DNA from 2 places in the Paenibacillus sp. FSL R7-0333 genome. Region 2 is predicted to be linked to the other one. Evidence: a T-box and tRNA genes for the amino acid it is inferred to sense, from the RefSeq annotation. Region 2 holds a T-box; the other holds one or more tRNA genes.
What was found. The T-box of region 2 lies ahead of pheS (phenylalanine--tRNA ligase subunit alpha). A T-box ahead of a tRNA ligase gene usually reads a tRNA of that ligase, here a tRNA-Phe.

Region 1: it encodes a tRNA-Phe, which carries the amino acid that the T-box ahead of pheS (phenylalanine--tRNA ligase subunit alpha) is inferred to sense. The anticodon was not compared.

Annotation. Positions count from the first base shown of each region.
Region 1 is NZ_JBBOBZ010000001.1:6,213,474-6,222,804, reverse strand. Features, by position in the region: rRNA gene MKY86_RS26385 (16S ribosomal RNA) at 1-1,186, shown strand, start outside; rRNA gene MKY86_RS26380 (23S ribosomal RNA) at 1,436-4,364, shown strand; tRNA gene MKY86_RS26375 (tRNA-Asn) at 4,426-4,501, shown strand; tRNA gene MKY86_RS26370 (tRNA-Ser) at 4,505-4,594, shown strand; tRNA gene MKY86_RS26365 (tRNA-Glu) at 4,732-4,806, shown strand; tRNA gene MKY86_RS26360 (tRNA-Val) at 4,827-4,902, shown strand; tRNA gene MKY86_RS26355 (tRNA-Met) at 4,935-5,011, shown strand; tRNA gene MKY86_RS26350 (tRNA-Asp) at 5,016-5,093, shown strand; tRNA gene MKY86_RS26345 (tRNA-Phe) at 5,115-5,190, shown strand; tRNA gene MKY86_RS26340 (tRNA-Thr) at 5,206-5,281, shown strand; tRNA gene MKY86_RS26335 (tRNA-Tyr) at 5,288-5,373, shown strand; tRNA gene MKY86_RS26330 (tRNA-Trp) at 5,380-5,453, shown strand; tRNA gene MKY86_RS26325 (tRNA-His) at 5,481-5,556, shown strand; tRNA gene MKY86_RS26320 (tRNA-His) at 5,605-5,680, shown strand; tRNA gene MKY86_RS26315 (tRNA-Gln) at 5,701-5,775, shown strand; tRNA gene MKY86_RS26310 (tRNA-Gly) at 5,782-5,856, shown strand; tRNA gene MKY86_RS26305 (tRNA-Cys) at 5,865-5,938, shown strand; tRNA gene MKY86_RS26300 (tRNA-Leu) at 5,971-6,049, shown strand; gene MKY86_RS26295 (monooxygenase) at 6,247-7,743, opposite strand; gene MKY86_RS26290 (RidA family protein) at 7,768-8,223, opposite strand; gene MKY86_RS26285 (MarR family transcriptional regulator) at 8,459-8,935, shown strand; partial or broken gene MKY86_RS26280 (thiamine pyrophosphate-binding protein) at 9,127-9,331, shown strand, end outside.
Region 2 is NZ_JBBOBZ010000001.1:1,730,781-1,740,111, forward strand. Features, by position in the region: gene MKY86_RS07140 (ABC transporter ATP-binding protein) at 1-33, opposite strand, end outside; gene MKY86_RS07145 (efflux RND transporter periplasmic adaptor subunit) at 30-1,457, opposite strand; gene MKY86_RS07150 (hypothetical protein) at 1,454-4,000, opposite strand; T-box leader at 4,221-4,497, shown strand; gene pheS (phenylalanine--tRNA ligase subunit alpha) at 4,557-5,591, shown strand; gene pheT (phenylalanine--tRNA ligase subunit beta) at 5,938-8,382, shown strand; gene MKY86_RS07165 (hypothetical protein) at 8,587-9,331, shown strand, end outside.

The sequences.
Region 1 (9,331 bases), 4.5 Mb from region 2:
ATCTTCCGCAATGGGCGCAAGCCTGACGGAGCAATGCCGCGTGAGTGATGAAGGTTTTCGGATCGTAAAGCTCTGTTGCCAGGGAAGAACGTCCGGTAGAGTAACTGCTACCGGAGTGACGGTACCTGAGAAGAAAGCCCCGGCTAACTACGTGCCAGCAGCCGCGGTAATACGTAGGGGGCAAGCGTTGTCCGGAATTATTGGGCGTAAAGCGCGCGCAGGCGGTTATTTAAGTCTGGTGTTTAAACCTTGGGCTCAACCTGAGGTCGCACTGGAAACTGGGTGACTTGAGTACAGAAGAGGAAAGTGGAATTCCACGTGTAGCGGTGAAATGCGTAGATATGTGGAGGAACACCAGTGGCGAAGGCGACTTTCTGGGCTGTAACTGACGCTGAGGCGCGAAAGCGTGGGGAGCAAACAGGATTAGATACCCTGGTAGTCCACGCCGTAAACGATGAGTGCTAGGTGTTAGGGGTTTCGATACCCTTGGTGCCGAAGTTAACACAGTAAGCACTCCGCCTGGGGAGTACGGTCGCAAGACTGAAACTCAAAGGAATTGACGGGGACCCGCACAAGCAGTGGAGTATGTGGTTTAATTCGAAGCAACGCGAAGAACCTTACCAGGTCTTGACATCCAACTAACGAAGCAGAGATGCATCAGGTGCCCTTCGGGGAAAGTTGAGACAGGTGGTGCATGGTTGTCGTCAGCTCGTGTCGTGAGATGTTGGGTTAAGTCCCGCAACGAGCGCAACCCTTGACTTTAGTTGCCAGCAGGTTGAGCTGGGCACTCTAGAGTGACTGCCGGTGACAAACCGGAGGAAGGTGGGGATGACGTCAAATCATCATGCCCCTTATGACCTGGGCTACACACGTACTACAATGGCCGGTACAACGGGAAGCGAAGCCGCGAGGTGGAGCCAATCCCAGCAAAGCCGGTCTCAGTTCGGATTGCAGGCTGCAACTCGCCTGCATGAAGTCGGAATTGCTAGTAATCGCGGATCAGCATGCCGCGGTGAATACGTTCCCGGGTCTTGTACACACCGCCCGTCACACCACGAGAGTTTACAACACCCGAAGTCGGTGGGGTAACCCGCAAGGGAGCCAGCCGCCGAAGGTGGGGTAGATGATTGGGGTGAAGTCGTAACAAGGTAGCCGTATCGGAAGGTGCGGCTGGATCACCTCCTTTCTATGGAGAATCGTCTTCTGCAACGAAGACATTCAAAACGGAAGCTAAGCTTCCACAATAGAACCCTTGGGTTCGAATACTCACTCGTTGGTCAGTTTTGAGAGTTTAAGCTCTCATCTTTAATTTGATCCTTGAAAACTGGATACCGAAACGAATTTGCGTTTTAGAACATTCCTTTAAGCTGAACTTGTGTAAACAAGTTTTGAATTAATGGCGATGCTAAGCGGTTTTCCTAACGGAAAACGCATTGGTTAAGCTACTAAGAGCACACGGAGGATGCCTAGGCGCCAGGAGCCGACGAAGGACGTGGCGAACAACGAAACTGCCTCGGGGAGCTGTAAGCAAGCTTTGATCCGGGGGTGTCCGAATGGGGAAACCCAGCTGTGGTAATTCGCAGTTACTCGTATCTGAATACATAGGATACGCAGAGGCAGACCAGGGGAACTGAAACATCTAAGTACCCTGAGGAAGAGAAAACAATAGTGATTCCGTCAGTAGCGGCGAGCGAACGCGGAACAGCCTAAACCAAGGGGCTTGCCTCTTGGGGTTGTGGGACGTCTCACATGGAGTTACAAAGGAATATGGTAGGTGAAGAGGTCTGGAAAGGCCCGCGATAGAGGTAAAAGCCCTGTAGCCTAAACTGTGTTCTCTCCGAGACGGATCCCGAGTAGTGCGGGGCACGTGAAACCCCGTATGAATCCAGCAGGACCATCTGCTAAGGCTAAATACTACCTGGCGACCGATAGTGAAACAGTACCGTGAGGGAAAGGTGAAAAGCACCCCGGAAGGGGAGTGAAATAGAACCTGAAACCGTGTGCTTACAAAAAGTCAGAGCCCTCTTTATGGGTGATGGCGTGCCTTTTGTAGAATGAACCGGCGAGTTACGTTTAACATGCAAGGTTAAGGTGAGAAGCCGGAGCCGCAGCGAAAGCGAGTCTGAATAGGGCGACTAAGTATGTGGACGTAGACCCGAAACCGTGTGATCTACCCCTGTCCAGGGTGAAGGTGCGGTAACACGCACTGGAGGCCCGAACCCACGCATGTTGAAAAATGCGGGGATGAGGTGGGGGTAGCGGAGAAATTCCAATCGAACTCGGAGATAGCTGGTTCTCCCCGAAATAGCTTTAGGGCTAGCCTCGGTGAATGGAGTGGTGGAGGTAGAGCACTGATTGGGTGCGGGGCCCGCAAGGGTTACCAAGCTCAGTCAAACTCCGAATGCCATTTACTTCTTGCCGGGAGTCAGACAGTGAGTGCTAAGATCCATTGTCAAAAGGGAAACAGCCCAGACCATCAGCTAAGGTCCCCAAGTGTGTGTTAAGTGGGAAAGGATGTGGAGTTGCACAGACAACCAGGATGTTGGCTTAGAAGCAGCCACCATTGAAAGAGTGCGTAATAGCTCACTGGTCGAGTGACTCTGCGCCGAAAATGTAACGGGGCTAAACACACCACCGAAGCTATGGCTAGATGCTTTGCATCTGGGGTAGGGGAGCGTTGTATGTAGGTTGAAGGTGTACCGTAAGGAGCGCTGGACAGCATACAAGTGAGAATGCCGGTATGAGTAACGAAAAGATCAGTGAGAATCTGATCCGCCGAAAGCCCAAGGTTTCCTGAGGAAGGCTCGTCCGCTCAGGGTAAGTCGGGACCTAAGGCGAGGCCGACAGGCGTAGTCGAAGGACAACAGTTTGAAATTACTGTACCACCGTAATCCGCTATGAGCGATGGGGTGACGCAGGAGGGTAGTGACGCGGACTGATGGATATGTCCGTCTAAGCAGTGAGGCTGGTGTGCAGGCAAATCCGCACATCGTTAAGGCTGGGCTGTGATGGGGAGCGAAAATTACAGTAGCGAAGGTCATGATCTCACACTGCCAAGAAAAGCCTCTAGCCAGGAGAAGGTGCCCGTACCGCAAACCGACACAGGTAGGCGAGAAGAGAATTCTAAGGCGCGCGGAAGAACTCTCGTTAAGGAACTCGGCAAAATGACCCCGTAACTTCGGGAGAAGGGGTGCCTCGGTAGGGTGAATAGCCCGAGGGGGCCGCAGTGAAAAGGCCCAAGCGACTGTTTAGCAAAAACACAGGTCTGTGCGAAGCCGTAAGGCGAAGTATACGGGCTGACGCCTGCCCGGTGCTGGAAGGTTAAGGGGAGCGGTTAGGAGCAATCCGAAGCTGTGAACCGAAGCCCCAGTAAACGGCGGCCGTAACTATAACGGTCCTAAGGTAGCGAAATTCCTTGTCAGGTAAATTCTGACCCGCACGAATGGCGTAACGACTTGGGCGCTGTCTCAACGAGAGATCCGGTGAAATTTTAATACCTGTGAAGATGCAGGTTACCCGCGACAAGACGGAAAGACCCCATGGAGCTTTACTGCAGCTTGATATTGAATTTGGGTACGATCTGTACAGGATAGGTGGGAGCCGTGGAGGCAGGAGCGCAAGCTTCTGCGGAGGCGCCGTTGGGATACCACCCTGATCGTATCTAGGTTCTAACCTAGTGCCCTTAGCGGGTACGGGGACCGTGTCAGGCGGGCAGTTTGACTGGGGCGGTCGCCTCCTAAAGAGTAACGGAGGCGTTCAAAGGTTCCCTCAGAATGGTTGGAAATCATTCGCAGAGTGCAAAGGCATAAGGGAGCTTGACTGCGAGACCTACAAGTCGAGCAGGGACGAAAGTCGGACTTAGTGATCCGGTGGTACCGCATGGAAGGGCCATCGCTCAACGGATAAAAGCTACCCTGGGGATAACAGGCTTATCTCCCCCAAGAGTCCACATCGACGGGGAGGTTTGGCACCTCGATGTCGGCTCATCGCATCCTGGGGCTGAAGTAGGTCCCAAGGGTTGGGCTGTTCGCCCATTAAAGCGGTACGCGAGCTGGGTTCAGAACGTCGTGAGACAGTTCGGTCCCTATCTGTCGTGGGCGCAGGAAATTTGAGAGGAGCTGTCCTTAGTACGAGAGGACCGGGATGGACGTACCGCTGGTGCATCAGTTGTTCCGCCAGGAGCATGGCTGAGTAGCTACGTACGGACGGGATAAGCGCTGAAAGCATCTAAGCGTGAAGCCCCCCTCAAGATGAGATTTCCCAGTATGTAAGACCCCTTGAAGACGACGAGGTAGATAGGTTGGAGGTGGAAGTGCAGCAATGCATGGAGCTGACCAATACTAATCGGTCGAGGGCTTATCCAAAAAATAATTCGCAGATTCGTTTCGGATTCAGTTTTCAGGCGATCAAGTCTGATATGTATATTCCCTGATAGCTCAGTTGGTAGAGCACTCGACTGTTAATCGAGTTGTCACAGGTTCGAGTCCTGTTCGGGGAGCCATATGGAGAGGTGTCCGAGTTTGGCCGAAGGAGCACGATTGGAAATCGTGTAGGCGCCACAAGCGTCTCGAGGGTTCGAATCCCTCTCTCTCCGTAGCAATACTTCTTTGAATAGGGATGAGAACCCTAAGTGGTTCGTTGGAGCATAGGCTTCGTTAGCACTGCTTCGCAATCTCGTAACGAAGTGAAGAGTATCCCTCTCTCTCCGTAGCAATACTTTTTACACAGCATGGCTCGTTGGTCAAGGGGTTAAGACACCTCCCTTTCACGGAGGTAACATGGGTTCGAATCCCATACGAGTCACCATTTTTTTTGAACTGATACATGGAGGCTTAGCTCAGCTGGGAGAGCATCTGCCTTACAAGCAGAGGGTCGGGGGTTCGAACCCCTCAGCCTCCACCATCTATCTTAATCGAATAGATTTTGTTCAATGACGCGGGGTGGAGCAGCCCGGTAGCTCGTCGGGCTCATAACCCGAAGGCCGCAGGTTCAAATCCTGCCCCCGCAACCAATTTGGAACCGTGGTGTAGTTGGCCTAACATGCCTGCCTGTCACGCAGGAGATCGCGGGTTCGAATCCCGTCGGTTCCGCCATCTTTACAAAAATACTTTTATGGCTCGGTAGCTCAGTCGGTAGAGCAAAGGACTGAAAATCCTTGTGTCGGGGGTTCGATTCCCTCCCGCGCCACCATACACAACTTAATATGCCGGTGTAGCTCAATTGGTAGAGCAACTGACTTGTAATCAGTAGGTTGGGGGTTCAAGTCCTCTCGCCGGCACCATACCGTGGAGGCTTAGCGAAGTGGCCAAACGCATCAGACTGTAAATCTGCTCACGTACGTGTTCGGTGGTTCGAATCCATCAGCCTCCACCATTTTTTAGGGGCATAGTTTAAAGGTAGAACAACGGTCTCCAAAACCGTTGGTGTGGGTTCAATTCCTGCTGCCCCTGCCAAGTAATTTCATATAAAAGAATCATATGGCGACCGTGGCGAAGGGGTTAACGCACCGGATTGTGGTTCCGGCATTCGTGGGTTCGAGACCCATCGGTCGCCCCATTTCTTTTATAAGAATTACATAGCAATACAACTTAAAAGCTTCACATGGCGACCGTGGCGAAGGGGTTAACGCACCGGATTGTGGTTCCGGCATTCGTGGGTTCGAGACCCATCGGTCGCCCCATTTTCTTTTAAAAAATATATTGGGGATTAGCCAAGCGGTAAGGCAACGGACTTTGACTCCGTCATTCATAGGTTCGATTCCTATATCCCCAGCCATTATATGCGGACGTGGCTCAGCGGTAGAGCATCGCCTTGCCAAGGCGAGGGTCGCGGGTTCGATTCCCGTCGTCCGCTCCATTTCATGTGGTGCCATAGCCAAGTGGTAAGGCAAAGCTCTGCAAAAGCTTTATCCCCAGTTCAAATCTGGGTGGCACCTCCATTATTTTTTTTCTGGAAATTATATATGTATACGCCGGCGTGGCGGAATGGCAGACGCGCTCGACTCAAAATCGAGTGGGAAACCGTGGAGGTTCGAGTCCTCTCGCCGGTATTATTTTTAGTAAGAACAGCCCATTAGATGAAAAATCTAATGGGCTGTTCTTATTTTTCTGGATCATTTCCCCTACCGCAAAAGTTCCTCCAGTCGCCAACTCCGCCGGCCGGTCATGGATAACGAGCGCCACCGGGAGTTCCTTGGCTTCGATCCTAGCAAGACAACACTGCGTGATTTTAGTTTATCCCGAATTACTACACGGTAATGTCTCCACACCAGCGAATGATTCCTTCTTTTATGGTTTGAATTGGATTTGGATCGGATAGAGAAATCGCCCAGGCAATATGTCCATCCGGCCGAATAAGCGCCGTGTGGACGTCGTTCCAATCCGCGTCAGCCTCAGCTAAAGAGGCATGTACAACTTGAAGGTTGCTATACGTTTCCCATTGACCGCTATTCTGTTCATTAGAATGGAAATGCAACAGAAGAAAAGTACCTTTGTGCAGGAGTGGATAGGAGTTAATTAATTGCCCGTCTTTCAGCTTTAAGCTTAGATCTTTGAAACGTTTCCCGTTTAAAGGATGGGAACGCGCTTCAGCGTCGGGTGCATAATGTACGTCCAGGGCGGAAATTTGTGCAGCGATTTGATAATTAGCCTCCGGTATTTGAATCAGATTAGCCAGCATGCTTCGCAGCTCCGTGATGAGAGGCGTCACGTCCAGAAGCAGGGTTTGGACCTCGGTATTCCGGAGCAAGGCCGTATTCCATGGAAAACGTTCGGCATGATAACTGTCTAATAGCCAGTCTGGAGCCCAGCCTTTGATTGCTCCTGCAAGCTTCCAGCCTAGGTTCATCGCTTCTTGTAAGCCGACGTTCATTCCCTGTCCACCAGCGGGAAAATGAATGTGCGCCGAATCTCCCGCCAAGAACAATCTACCATTCCGATAGCGTCCCGCTTGCCGTGTAGCATTTCCAAATCGGGACATCCATTTCACATCGTTCAATCCCAGGTCGCTTCCGGTCGTACGGATGAGCGATGAACGAAACTCTTCCAATGTAACGCTCTCATCCTTGGAGACGTTACGTCTCTCCATATCGATCATCAAGACTCGATAGATATGATCATGTATTGGAATGATGCTGACCAATCCTTGTTCTGTAATTCGGGATATGACACTCATAGGAGCCAAATCAGATAGAACGGCATCCCCCAGAATAGCCGTGAAGGTCGCATCTGTACCTTCAAAGGATATATTTGCGTGTTTGCGAACCAAGCTTCTGGCTCCATCCGTACCTACCACATAAGCTGATCTTAACGTTGTTTCTCCATGCGGTCCCGCGATCTTAACGTTGACCCCATTCTCATCCTGATGCACAGACAGAGCCTCAACCTCTCTCAAGACCTCCGCGCCAAGACTAAGAGTCCAGTCCTCCAGCACCTTCTCCGTCTCACTCTGCGGTAAAAAGAGGGTATGATTGGAAGAAGAATCCAATGCCGAGAAATCCAAAGGAGTTTCTAATCCGGCGAAATGTCCTCTCGAAAGTAAGCGGCCTTGCTTGATTAATTGTGATTTCACTCCACGCATATCTAATATTTCAAGCGTGCGTGGATGTACGGTAAGCGCACGTGAAAATGGGGTTGTCGCCTTTAGTCGCTCAATGACGCATACCTTTACACCGGCTAAGGCCAATTCTCCAGCCAACATCATGCCGACAGGACCGCCACCGATCAGGATGACTTCATATTTCATATCAATAACCTCTTTTCTTATACATTATGGGAAGATCACGATAGCGTCTATTTCGATAAGCCATTCAGGATCGGCTAGTGCTTGAACGCCTATATAGGTACTCGCTGTCTTCGGCCAGTTAGGGCCAAACACATGAAATCCGGCTTCAAAAATAATCGAAATCAAATCCGGGCTGTGGTTAACGACAAAAATATTCATTTTTGCAATGCACAAGGGATCCGCTTGCACGGCTTCCAATGCATATTTAAGATTGGTGAACACTTGAATCGCTTGCGCGTAATAGTCCCCTGAACCGATCAATGCTCCTGATTCATCTACAGAAACCTGACCTGAGATGAAAGCCAGTTTTGAGGCAGTAGTTACCACGACATGAGAAATTACAGATGTAACCTTGTCCGTCAATATCTTCGGATTCACAATTTCCATAGGCAGGTAGGCTCCATTCCCATATTTATAAATCTTCTCTTGAAAAGTGGTCAAGTATTTCCAGTAAACCTCCTTCATCAATTATTGTTTCGTTGGAACCTTTTTTACTGCCTGTTAAAACAAGTGTGATGAAAATTATATTTTACTTTTGTTTCATATGAAACAATATCAGTTTACTTTGTTGCTATTTGTCTTGTCAACCCCAATATTAATAAGTGTATGAACATTTGTTTCACAGAGAACAATCTATGATATAATAATAAAAACAAGTTGAGGAGCCAGTATAATCATGGATACTGCCAATAAGAACAAAACCGCCATTCATGAATTTTTCGTTCAGTTTCTTGAGCAAAAAGAGCAATATGAAACCCGAATAACTGCCACATACCTGGAGGATATCCGGAAATATATTGAATCGGAATTCAGCTTGAATATGACGGAACTGCACATCATTGCGTGCATCGGTGAGCAGGAGCCGATCAATCTCACTTCCATCGCGGAGAGAATAAATTTAAGCAAAGGAAATACCTCCAAGATCGCAAATAAATTACTAAAGGCAGGTTGGGTTCGAAAAGCCCAGCTCAACGACAACAAAAAGGAAGTGTATTTTCGGCTAACGTCTGTCGGCAAAAAGCTATTTGCTGCTCATGATGAGCTTCATGCGAAGGAAAAGCAAAGAATGTACGAATTTTTGGGGAAATATAACGAAAGCGAGCTTGAATTTATTAAACAGTTGTTTGGAGATATGGTTGACTTCTATCGCTAACGTACCTCTCATCTGAGCATAAAGGTATTCATTCGATTTGAGAAAAATCGAGTCTATGCTACTATCAGAAAGCGAGATTGCAGTAAACCTGGGTGGTACCGCGAAACATTCCCCTTCCGTCCCTGTACGAGCTGACGGCTGTCAGTTTGCTCAGGAGGAAAGGGGTTTTATTTTGCAAAGGAGGCTGCCCCATGGAACAGCAATTAGGAATGACGAATGAAACAACCATGCCAGCAGGGGAATATATCACCGGTTCGGAGGTGCTTTTGCGCGGCTTGCTGCAGAAAGGCGTAGAGTGCGTATTCGGTTATCCTGGCGGAAATGTGCTCTATATTTATGATGCGATGGTACATCAGCCGGATTTCAAGCATATCTTGACCCGGCACGAACAAGGCG
Region 2 (9,331 bases):
CTCAACCCGGATCAGCGGCTCTGGTGAGGTCATCGTCCGCCACCGCCTCCGCCGAAGCCTCCGCTGCTGCCCCCGCCGCCGAAGCCGCCGCCCCCGCCGGGAAAGCCACCGCTCCCGCCGGTCATTCCTCCGCCGCTGAAGCCGCCCATACCACCCATACCGCCTTGCTGCGGGGAGGTGGCATTGCCTGAGGAGATCACGGTCGGGAGGATTACTTCATCCCCTTCACTTAAGCCGCTGACGATTTCGATGCTGCTCTCATTGTGGATACCAACCTCTACAGCTATCCGTTTCATGCCTGAGGCGAAACCGGCTGCACCTTTGCTTCCGGCTGCTCTGCCGGGGAACTCCGCACCAGCAGGGAACTCTCCAGACGGAAGTTCACCGCCCTGGAATTCTCTGCCGCCGCGGGCGCCTGTGCCTCGGGTCCCCGCTTCACTACCGGAGGGTTCACCGTCCGCTGCAGCGCCAGCAGGGGGCTTGGAGTCAGCAGCATCTCTGTCTGTTGTGTTAGCTTGCTCATCCCCGGTTCCCGGCACATTGACGAAGGATTTCCCGTTTATCTTCGTTACAGCTTCGATGGGGACGGTCAGAATATCCTTTTTCTCTTCGATCGTAACCGCCACCTCCGCAGACATGCCGATAAGCACACCCTCCGAGTTATTTAATCCTACAGTGACGTTGAACAGGGAGACGCCATTAGAGGAGGTCCCTTCTTTGGCGATATCTATAACTTTACCGGTAAAAGATTTGTCCTCAAGGGCATCCAGTGTAATGGTAGAGGCTTGATTCAGCTTGATTTTGGGGATGTCCAGCTCGTCTACCTGCACGGTTACGCTTAGATTCACGTAGTCGGTCATGGTGAACAGCTCTGTACCATTCTGGGCCTGCTCACCGTCCGTAATATTCACGGCAGTGATCGTTCCATCGATCGGAGCGGTCAGCGGATCAGGCGGAGCCATATCTTCATGGATGGCAGCGATGGATTCCTGCCCGTCCACGATATCGCTATTGGCTTTATCAATGGCTTTTTTTGCCGATTCCAGCTCTTCCTCTGTCGCGTTATTCATAGCCAGCGTCTTGTAGCTCTCCTGTTTATTCTCCAGCTCCGTCTTGAGATTCTCCAGTGACTTGGTGGCTTCCTTCAGCTTATCGTCCAGATCGCCCGCAACAAATGTGATCAGCACAGCACCTTTTTTAACAACATCGCCTTTCTTAACCATGACCGTATCGACCTTCCCGGCTTCTTTGGTACGGATGCTCTCACTGTTGATCGCCGATACTGCACCTGAACCTGAGACACCCACCAGGATATCCCCCTTACTGGCAACTGCCGTATTCAGCGGAGCGGCATTGATCTGCCGGTTCTGATCCGGCCAGAGCTTATAGCCCGCAATCCCTGCAATAGCAACGAGGACTATCGCTGAAGCGATAATGATGATCTTCTTCTTATTCATTGTGCAGCTCCTTCGGGGGAAGAGGTGGTTGCTTTGGCGGTAACCTCAAGGGAATAGGCCTGGCTGGCGAGCTCTGTCCGTACTCCCTGGAATTCATCGTAGAATTTAAGGGCGTAGGTGCCGGAGCTCAGATTTTTGAACAGGGCGCTGGTAAGGGTCGTAGAATAAGAGCTGTTTGTTCCCAGGGTCAAGTCGGTGCCAAGTGTCAGTGCTTTCTCGTGAGACTGTCCATAAGGATCGATAACCTGAAGGATGAGCTTATGCTGGTAAGCGCCTGCCTGATAGGTGGTATCCTGGTTGAGATTGTAATTGAACGTCACAGCAATGCTGCTTGCGCCCTTGGTGAGTTCTCCTGTAGAGCTGGTAACTGCCAGTGTATAAGGGAAAAGTGGAACGGAAGCCAGATTGGTCAGAGGCGTAACCTCTGACGGTGTCAGTGTCAGCGTTGCCGTATTGACGTATCCCGTCGCAGCCGTTCCTGCGGCAGTCAGCTTGCCATCCGCAATCGACTGGCTGATATACAGCTCAAGACCTGTGGTGTCCAGGGTGGCCGGGACTTTCGCCCAGAAGGTAACCAGTGTTTTGCCCCCAGGGCTGGTCGACAGCTCGGACTGGTTGGCAGTTGCTTCAAAATATTGTCCGTCAGCAGTCCTGAACTGTGCATATAGACGGGCCAGATCTGCCTGCCGGATTTCATCGCTGTTCATTTCCACTTCGCTGTACACCAGGTTCGAGCCGGTTCCTGTATACAGGAGGGTGGAGCGCTCCTTCACGGTGGCTTTTTTGCCGGTGGCGGTGATCTTGAAGGCTTCCCCTGCAGCCACCGGAGCTACACTCTTAACGGTGCTGTCGCTTGTGCTGAGAGTGAGGAACTGCGACACCTCTGTACCCTTGGTCTCCTGGAGGATGAGCTTGATTTGTCTGACATCCAGGGTGTATGGAATATGGCCTTGAACCGTGATCTGAGTGCTGGCACCCGGGGCAAGGACCGAAGAGCTGTTGTCCGTATAAGTCTGGGAAGAGGAACTGAGATCCTTCTGATCCGCCAGGAGTACGCCGGTAAGAGCAGGTAAGGTAATGGATTTGGACGTTGCATTGCGTATCGTTAGTACAGCCTGTACCAGATCCTCGCTGCCCCAAGGCAGACGCAGCAGCGAGTCCAGAGAGACAGCGAAGGTGCCATAGGTATTGGTTACGCTGGTCTCAGAGGCGAGATGAATCTGTCTCTCAGGCGTATAAGGGATGCGGAAATAGGCCACAGGCAGCGTTACTTTATCCGTGCTGGCTGCAGGAGCGATCATTCGCAGCTCCAGCGAATTCTGAGCCAGCTCCAGCGGAACACTGGCGCTCAGCTCAATCAGCTTTTCTTCCAGCGGCTTCAGGGTCAGGCTGTTAAAGGCAGTGGCCGTCACCGGGAAGCTATAGCCTTCCGCCGACTTGACGTTAAGCTCATAAGCAGGCAAAGTAACGGCTGTGCTGCCGGTATTCTTCACCCGGAGCTGATAGCTCCAGACACCATTCCCGTTATCCGCATGCACACTTGCCTTCAGCAACTGCAAGTCCACCAGATTGCTGTCGATGGAGACCTTTTTGGTATAGCCCGCTGCTACAGTGAAATCTGCATTTACTGCAGCCGGAAGTGCGTAGGAAGAGACAGGCAGGTACAGCTTGAGTCCTTCATCCAGCTTGGCAATCTGCAGCGTCATCTTGCTGAGATTCATGTAGGAGGGGATCTCGGTCATATAATAGAGCGTCTTCTTCTCCTGAGGCTGAAGCTTGAATTCGGAGCTGCTGTCATCCAGCGTAAGCGTGAAGACAGAGCCGCCCGAGGATTTCAGGTACAAGGTATAACCCGGATCTGTAAGCACTTTGGTACCCAGATTGGTTAGGCTAAGCCCGACCTTGGCATAGACTTTGCTGTTATATTTGTAGATTTGCACGGATTCGGCTTTGGTGCCGGCAGTAATGCCGCCGAGTTCAACCTTTCGGGTCTCCCCTGTAAGCGAGGACAGAGAATAATTGAAAGGAATCGTGAACGTGCCTATACGCTGTTCATAATTAGCGGCGCTGAAATTCCAGCCGTAGATGTTGATTTTGAGTCCTTTGACTGAGGCGGCGGTTCCAATATTCGCATAGTATGTAAGACTGGTGCTTTGTTTAGCAGGGATTTTCTTGACCGCACTGTCTGCGCTGACCGGAATTCCCTTAATGATGCTGCCGCCCGCAGTTATAATTTTGGAGAAATAGTCTGCCAGATTGACGCTGCTGCCGGCGGTGTTGGTATAGGTAAGCGTGTAGGTGAGAATATTACCGCCGGTTTGGCTCTGAATCCCTACATGGCTCAGCTTCACCTGAAGCGCGGTGCCGAGCTTGAGCGCACTTAGACCGTTAAGTGTGGAGACTTCCGTGACCGCGCTTGCTGCTGTGGCAGCCGTTGAACCGGATGAAGCGGCATAGGCCGCGGTTCCCGGGCTTCCTGCGGTTTGACTTGCGGCAAATGTGCTGAGCAGCAGCAGAACAAATGCTTTTTTTCGTGTAAGCATGTAATTTCCTCCTTGTGTGATCTCTTAAGGGAAAATATCAACATTGACTGAATGTCCGCTGAAAAAAAAGCCGTCAAACCGTGCTGAAGCTTAAAGGGAGCTTAAAAAAAGATAAAAAATAAGCGGAATTTATGCGGCTTGTCAAACTGGCTGTTTTTGCATATAATAGATGGGCATATCTTCCCAAGTGGAGGATCGAAGTGCAGAGGTTATAATCCGCATACATGCAATGATGGAGAAGAGTACGCAGTGCCTGGCTTACAGGGAGGAAGCGCCGCAGATTGAGAGCGTTTCTAAGAGAGCAGAGCTGCCGAAGTTCACTCCGGAGCAGTTCCCTGAATGTGCTTGAAGAGCGCTAGTAGGGGGGACCGGCCGCAGACCGTTATTTCTGTATAAAGTGAGACAGGTCTTTGCCGCACCGAAAGAGGGAATAGTGCTCTTAAGGGAAGCGTACGGCCGTCTAACAAGGGTGGTACCACGGTCTTTTCGTCCCTTTACCGGGAGGAAAGGCCTTTTTTTGTTGAACAATACGAGATTTGAGGGGGCAGTACAAGCCATGAAAGACAAATTGGAAGCACTGAAGGCTGAGGCGCTGACGAAGCTGCAGGCGGTAAACGATCCGCAGATTCTGAATGACCTGCGCGTCAAATACCTTGGCAAAAAAGGCGAGCTGACAGAGGTTCTGCGCGGTATGGGCGGATTAAGCGCGGAGGAGCGTCCGGTGATCGGCCAGGTGGCCAATCTGGTGCGCAGCGCCATTGAAGAGGTGATCAGCGCCAAGCAGGAGCTGTTCCAGCAGCAGGAGACAGAGAGCCGCCTGAATGCGGAGAAGGTCGATGTAACCCTGCCGGGCCGCGGCCTGCCGCAGGGCGGGATTCATCCGCTGAGCCGGGTGCTCCAGGAGATCGAGGATATCTTCATCGGCATGGGCTTCCGGATCGCTGAAGGACCGGAGGTGGAGACGGACTACTACAACTTTGAGGCGCTGAACCTGCCGAAGAACCATCCGGCCCGGGACATGCAGGATTCCTTCTATATCACGGATGATATTCTGATGCGTACCCAGACCTCGCCGGTACAGGTGCGTACCATGCAGGCGGCGAACGGGGAGTCTCCGGTCAAAATCATCTGTCCCGGCAAAGTCTTCCGCCGCGACGATGACGATGCGACCCACTCCTTCCAGTTCCATCAGATTGAAGGCCTGGTCATCGGCCGCAATATCCGCATGAGCGACCTGAAGGGTACCCTGCAGCAGTTCACCAAGGAGATGTTCGGCCCTAGCGCGGGTATCCGTCTGCGCCCCAGCTTCTTCCCGTTCACCGAGCCTAGCGTTGAGGTGGATGTAAGCTGCTTCAAATGCGGCGGCGATGGCTGCCGTCTCTGCAAGCAGAGCGGCTGGCTGGAGATTCTCGGTGCCGGTATGGTGCACCCGAATGTGCTGCGGATGGGCGGATACGATCCGGAAGTTTACAGCGGCTTCGCGTTCGGCATGGGCGCTGAGCGGATCGCGATGCTGAAATACGGTATCGATGACATCCGCTACTTCTACACGAATGATATGGGATTTGTGAAGCAGTTCAAGGGTATTTAGGGATTTGGCGGGTGTGCGCGGGAGCGTGTTGGACGGATATTGTTAAGCCGGAGGGATGACGGCAGTGCTAATTAAATGACTGCGATTGAAGGACCGGAGGGGAATTTTGGAACTGTAGGAGCGGTAGCGTCCGCCTTTGTGTTTGGATTTCTACCGCGAGAAGCGGTTCTAATCAGGAAATCCAAACACAACAGCGGCCGGAAGTCCAAATATTCTCTGTAGGAACACTGCAATGCAGAATTTTTTTGCGCGAAGTTGACGTGGGCTTGTTTATATCCGCTTCCGCGCCCCGGCGCAGGCCGGCATGGAGATCAATACATCTGAAACAAAAAGGAAGTGTGCGATTATGAAAGTATCAACCGCCTGGCTGGCCGATTATATATCGCTGGAAGGGGTGACCGCAGATGACTTGGCGGACAAAATCACCACCGCCGGCATTGAGATTGACGGAGTAGAACGCCGCAACAAAGGGATCTCCGGGATTGTGACCGGCTACGTGAAATCCAAAGAAAAGCACCCGGACGCCGATAAGCTGAATATCTGTATTGTCGATGCCGGGCAGGGCGAGGATCTGCAGATCGTCTGCGGAGCGAAGAATGTCGCAGCGGGCCAGAAGGTTCCGGTCGCGCTGGTAGGTGCCAAGCTGCCGGGCCTGGAGATCAAAAAAGCCAAGCTGCGCGGCGTGCTGTCGCAGGGGATGATCTGCTCGGCCAAAGAGCTGGGCCTGAACGACAAGCTGCTGCCCAAAGAGCTGCAGGAGGGCATTCTCGTGCTGCCGGAACAGACCGAGGTGGGCCAGGATATTCTCAAGGTGCTTGGACTGAATGACGAAATTCTTGATTTCGATCTAACGCCGAACCGTTCCGACTGCCTGAGCATGATCGGTGCCGCTTATGAGGTAAGTGCGGTACTGGGCCGTGAGCTGAAGCTGGCTGATCCGGCGGCAGAGCTTGTGGAAACGGGCGGGAAGGCAGCGGACTCCATCACGGTTACGATTGAGGATGAGGCATTCTGCAGCCATTATGCCGTGCGTTATATTGCCGGAGTGAAGACCGCGCCGTCCCCGCTGTGGATTCAGAACCGCCTGATGGCGGCCGGGGTACGTCCGATTAACAATATCGTAGACATCACCAACTATGTGATGCTGGAATACGGACAGCCGCTGCATGCATTTGACGGCGGGCAGCTCCAGGGCGGAACCATCGGTGTACGGTTTGCCCGTGAAGGGGAAGGACTGGTTACCCTTGACGGACAAGAGCGCAAGCTTGCACCGCAGATGCTGGTCATTGCCGACGGCTCAGGCGCAATTGGCCTGGCCGGAGTGATAGGCGGACTGTCTACAGAGGTTACCGCAGACACCGTTAATATCGTACTGGAATCAGCCAAATTCGATGGTGGAACGGTACGCAAGACCTCGCGTCAGCTCGGTCTGCGCTCGGAAGCGTCCCAGCGGTTCGAGAAGGAAGTCGACCCGAATGCGGTCATCCCTGCGCTTAACCGCGCGGCTGCACTGATTGCCCGGTATGCCGGAGGAACGGTGCATGAAGGGATTGTCCAAGCCGGCAGCGCCGCTGCTCAGGAGAAGGTGCTGAACTTATCGCTGGAGAAGCTGAACCGCTATCTCGGGACAGATCTGTCATTGCTGGAAGTGAAAACCCTGTTCGGACGCCTGCACTTCAAGTGCGGTGATGCGGCTCAGGGAATCGTCGAGGTCGAGGTGCCGACACGGCGCGGAGACATTACGCAGGATGTGGATCTGATTGAAGAGATCGCCCGCTTGTACGGCTACGACAACATCCCGACCACCCTGATCGAAGGCACAACAACACCGGGCGCGCTTACCAGACAGCAATCTCTGCGCCGCGAGCTGCGCCGCATGCTCTCGCTGGGCGGATATCAGGAGGTTATGGGCTATTCCTTCATCCAGCCGGAGCAGAGCACGCTCTTCCCTATGCTGGCGGAAGGCAAACAGTCAGTGAAGCTGGCGATGCCGATGAGCGAGGAGCGCAGCGTGCTGCGTACCAGCCTGCTGCCGCAGCTGCTGGAGATTGCCCTCTACAATACGAACCGCCGCCAAGGCGATCTGGCGTTATTCGAAATCGGCAACGTCTTCTTCACGGAGGAAGAAGTCCTTACCCGCCAGCCGAGTGAGCTGCCGGTGCTGGGGCTGCTGCTGAGCGGAACGCGTGCAGCCAAGCAGTGGAACGTGACTGCCGAGCCGGTGGATTTCTTCGACCTTAAGGGTGCGCTGGAGACTGTATTTGCGCATCTGGGCCTTACGGATCGCGTAGTCTATGAAGGGGATGCGCCTGAAGGCTATCATCCGGGACGCTCCGCTTCCATCTATCTGCTTCAGGCAGAGGGCCGTGTGAAGATCGGTTCGATGGGGCAGATTCATCCCGAGCTGCAACGCCGGATGGATCTGGAGGATACCTATGTATCCGAAGTCCTGCTGCAGCCGCTCTATGATGCGGCACGCGCCGGGCTGCAGTACAGCGAGCTTCACCGCTTCCCGGGCATGGAGCGGGACATTGCGGTGGTAGTCGATGATACGGTTCCGGCAGGTGACCTGATCGCGGCGATCCGTGAGCACGGTGGCACTCTGCTGCAAAATGTGCAGGTATTCGATATCTACACAGGAGGCAAGATGGAGGCAGGCAAGAAGAGTGTTGCCCTGTCGCTCCTGTACCGCCATACCGAGCATACGCTGACTGACGAAGAGGTTGTGGAAGTGCATGACAAAGTGGTCTCTGCCCTTGAACAAACTTTTGGTGCAGAATTAAGAAAATAGCAGGAATTGTGCAAAGCCGCAGCGAATCCATTTAGAAACAGAGATTCCCTGCGGCTTTTCTGTACCCTTGTGAAGTGCGGAGGAACATGCAAATAAATGCAATGGACGCGTGCTTTTGCCAAAGGTCAGGAAATCACGCTACAATAGGAGCAAGAGCAAAGAAACCAACTTAGAATCCGCACACATACAAAGGAGGGCACAACTGTGGCTATGGACCGGACCCGTGTCGCCGTGGAGATATACGGAACTTCCTACAAGCTTGTAGGAAGCAGCACAGAATATATGAAACAAGTCGCCCGTCATGTCGATGAGCATATGCGTGCAATATCGAAATCACATTCCAGACTGGATACGCCGCGGATTGCGGTGCTTACAGCTGTACATATGGCAGAGCAGGCAATCCAGGTTCAGGATTTCAAGAATGAGCTGAATATGCTGACCGGTGAACGTACCGAGCTTCGAGTGGAGGTGTCACGCCTTCAGGAAGCGCAGCGTGAACAGCAGGAAGAATATGAGAAGCTGGAAGCGGCTGCGAAGGAAGAGGCGGCGCGGCTGATTGCCGCTGCCGAAGAAGAACGCTCCAGGCATCTGGAGCAGCAGGAGCAGGAGAGGCAGCTGCATGCCCAGCTGCTGGAGGAAGAGAAGCAGGCTGCGGCCGCCGGCCGCGAGCAGCTGGTGCAGGAGCTGAAGGCACGCGAGGATGAGCTTAAGGCGCTGCGCGAGGGCCATGAAGCAGAGCAGGCTGCAGGCCGCGAGGCAGTGCGTCAGGAGCTGGAAGCCGCAGAAGCCATGCGGCTGCAGCAGCTGGAAGAGATGAAGGCTGCCCATCAGCAGGAATTGGAGCAGCTGCGCGAGACACTGATCCGCGAGAAGACAGAGACGTTGTCTGCCCTGGAGCAGGAGCTGCATGAGACCCGGGAGTCGATGGGCAGCGAGATCGTGGAGATCC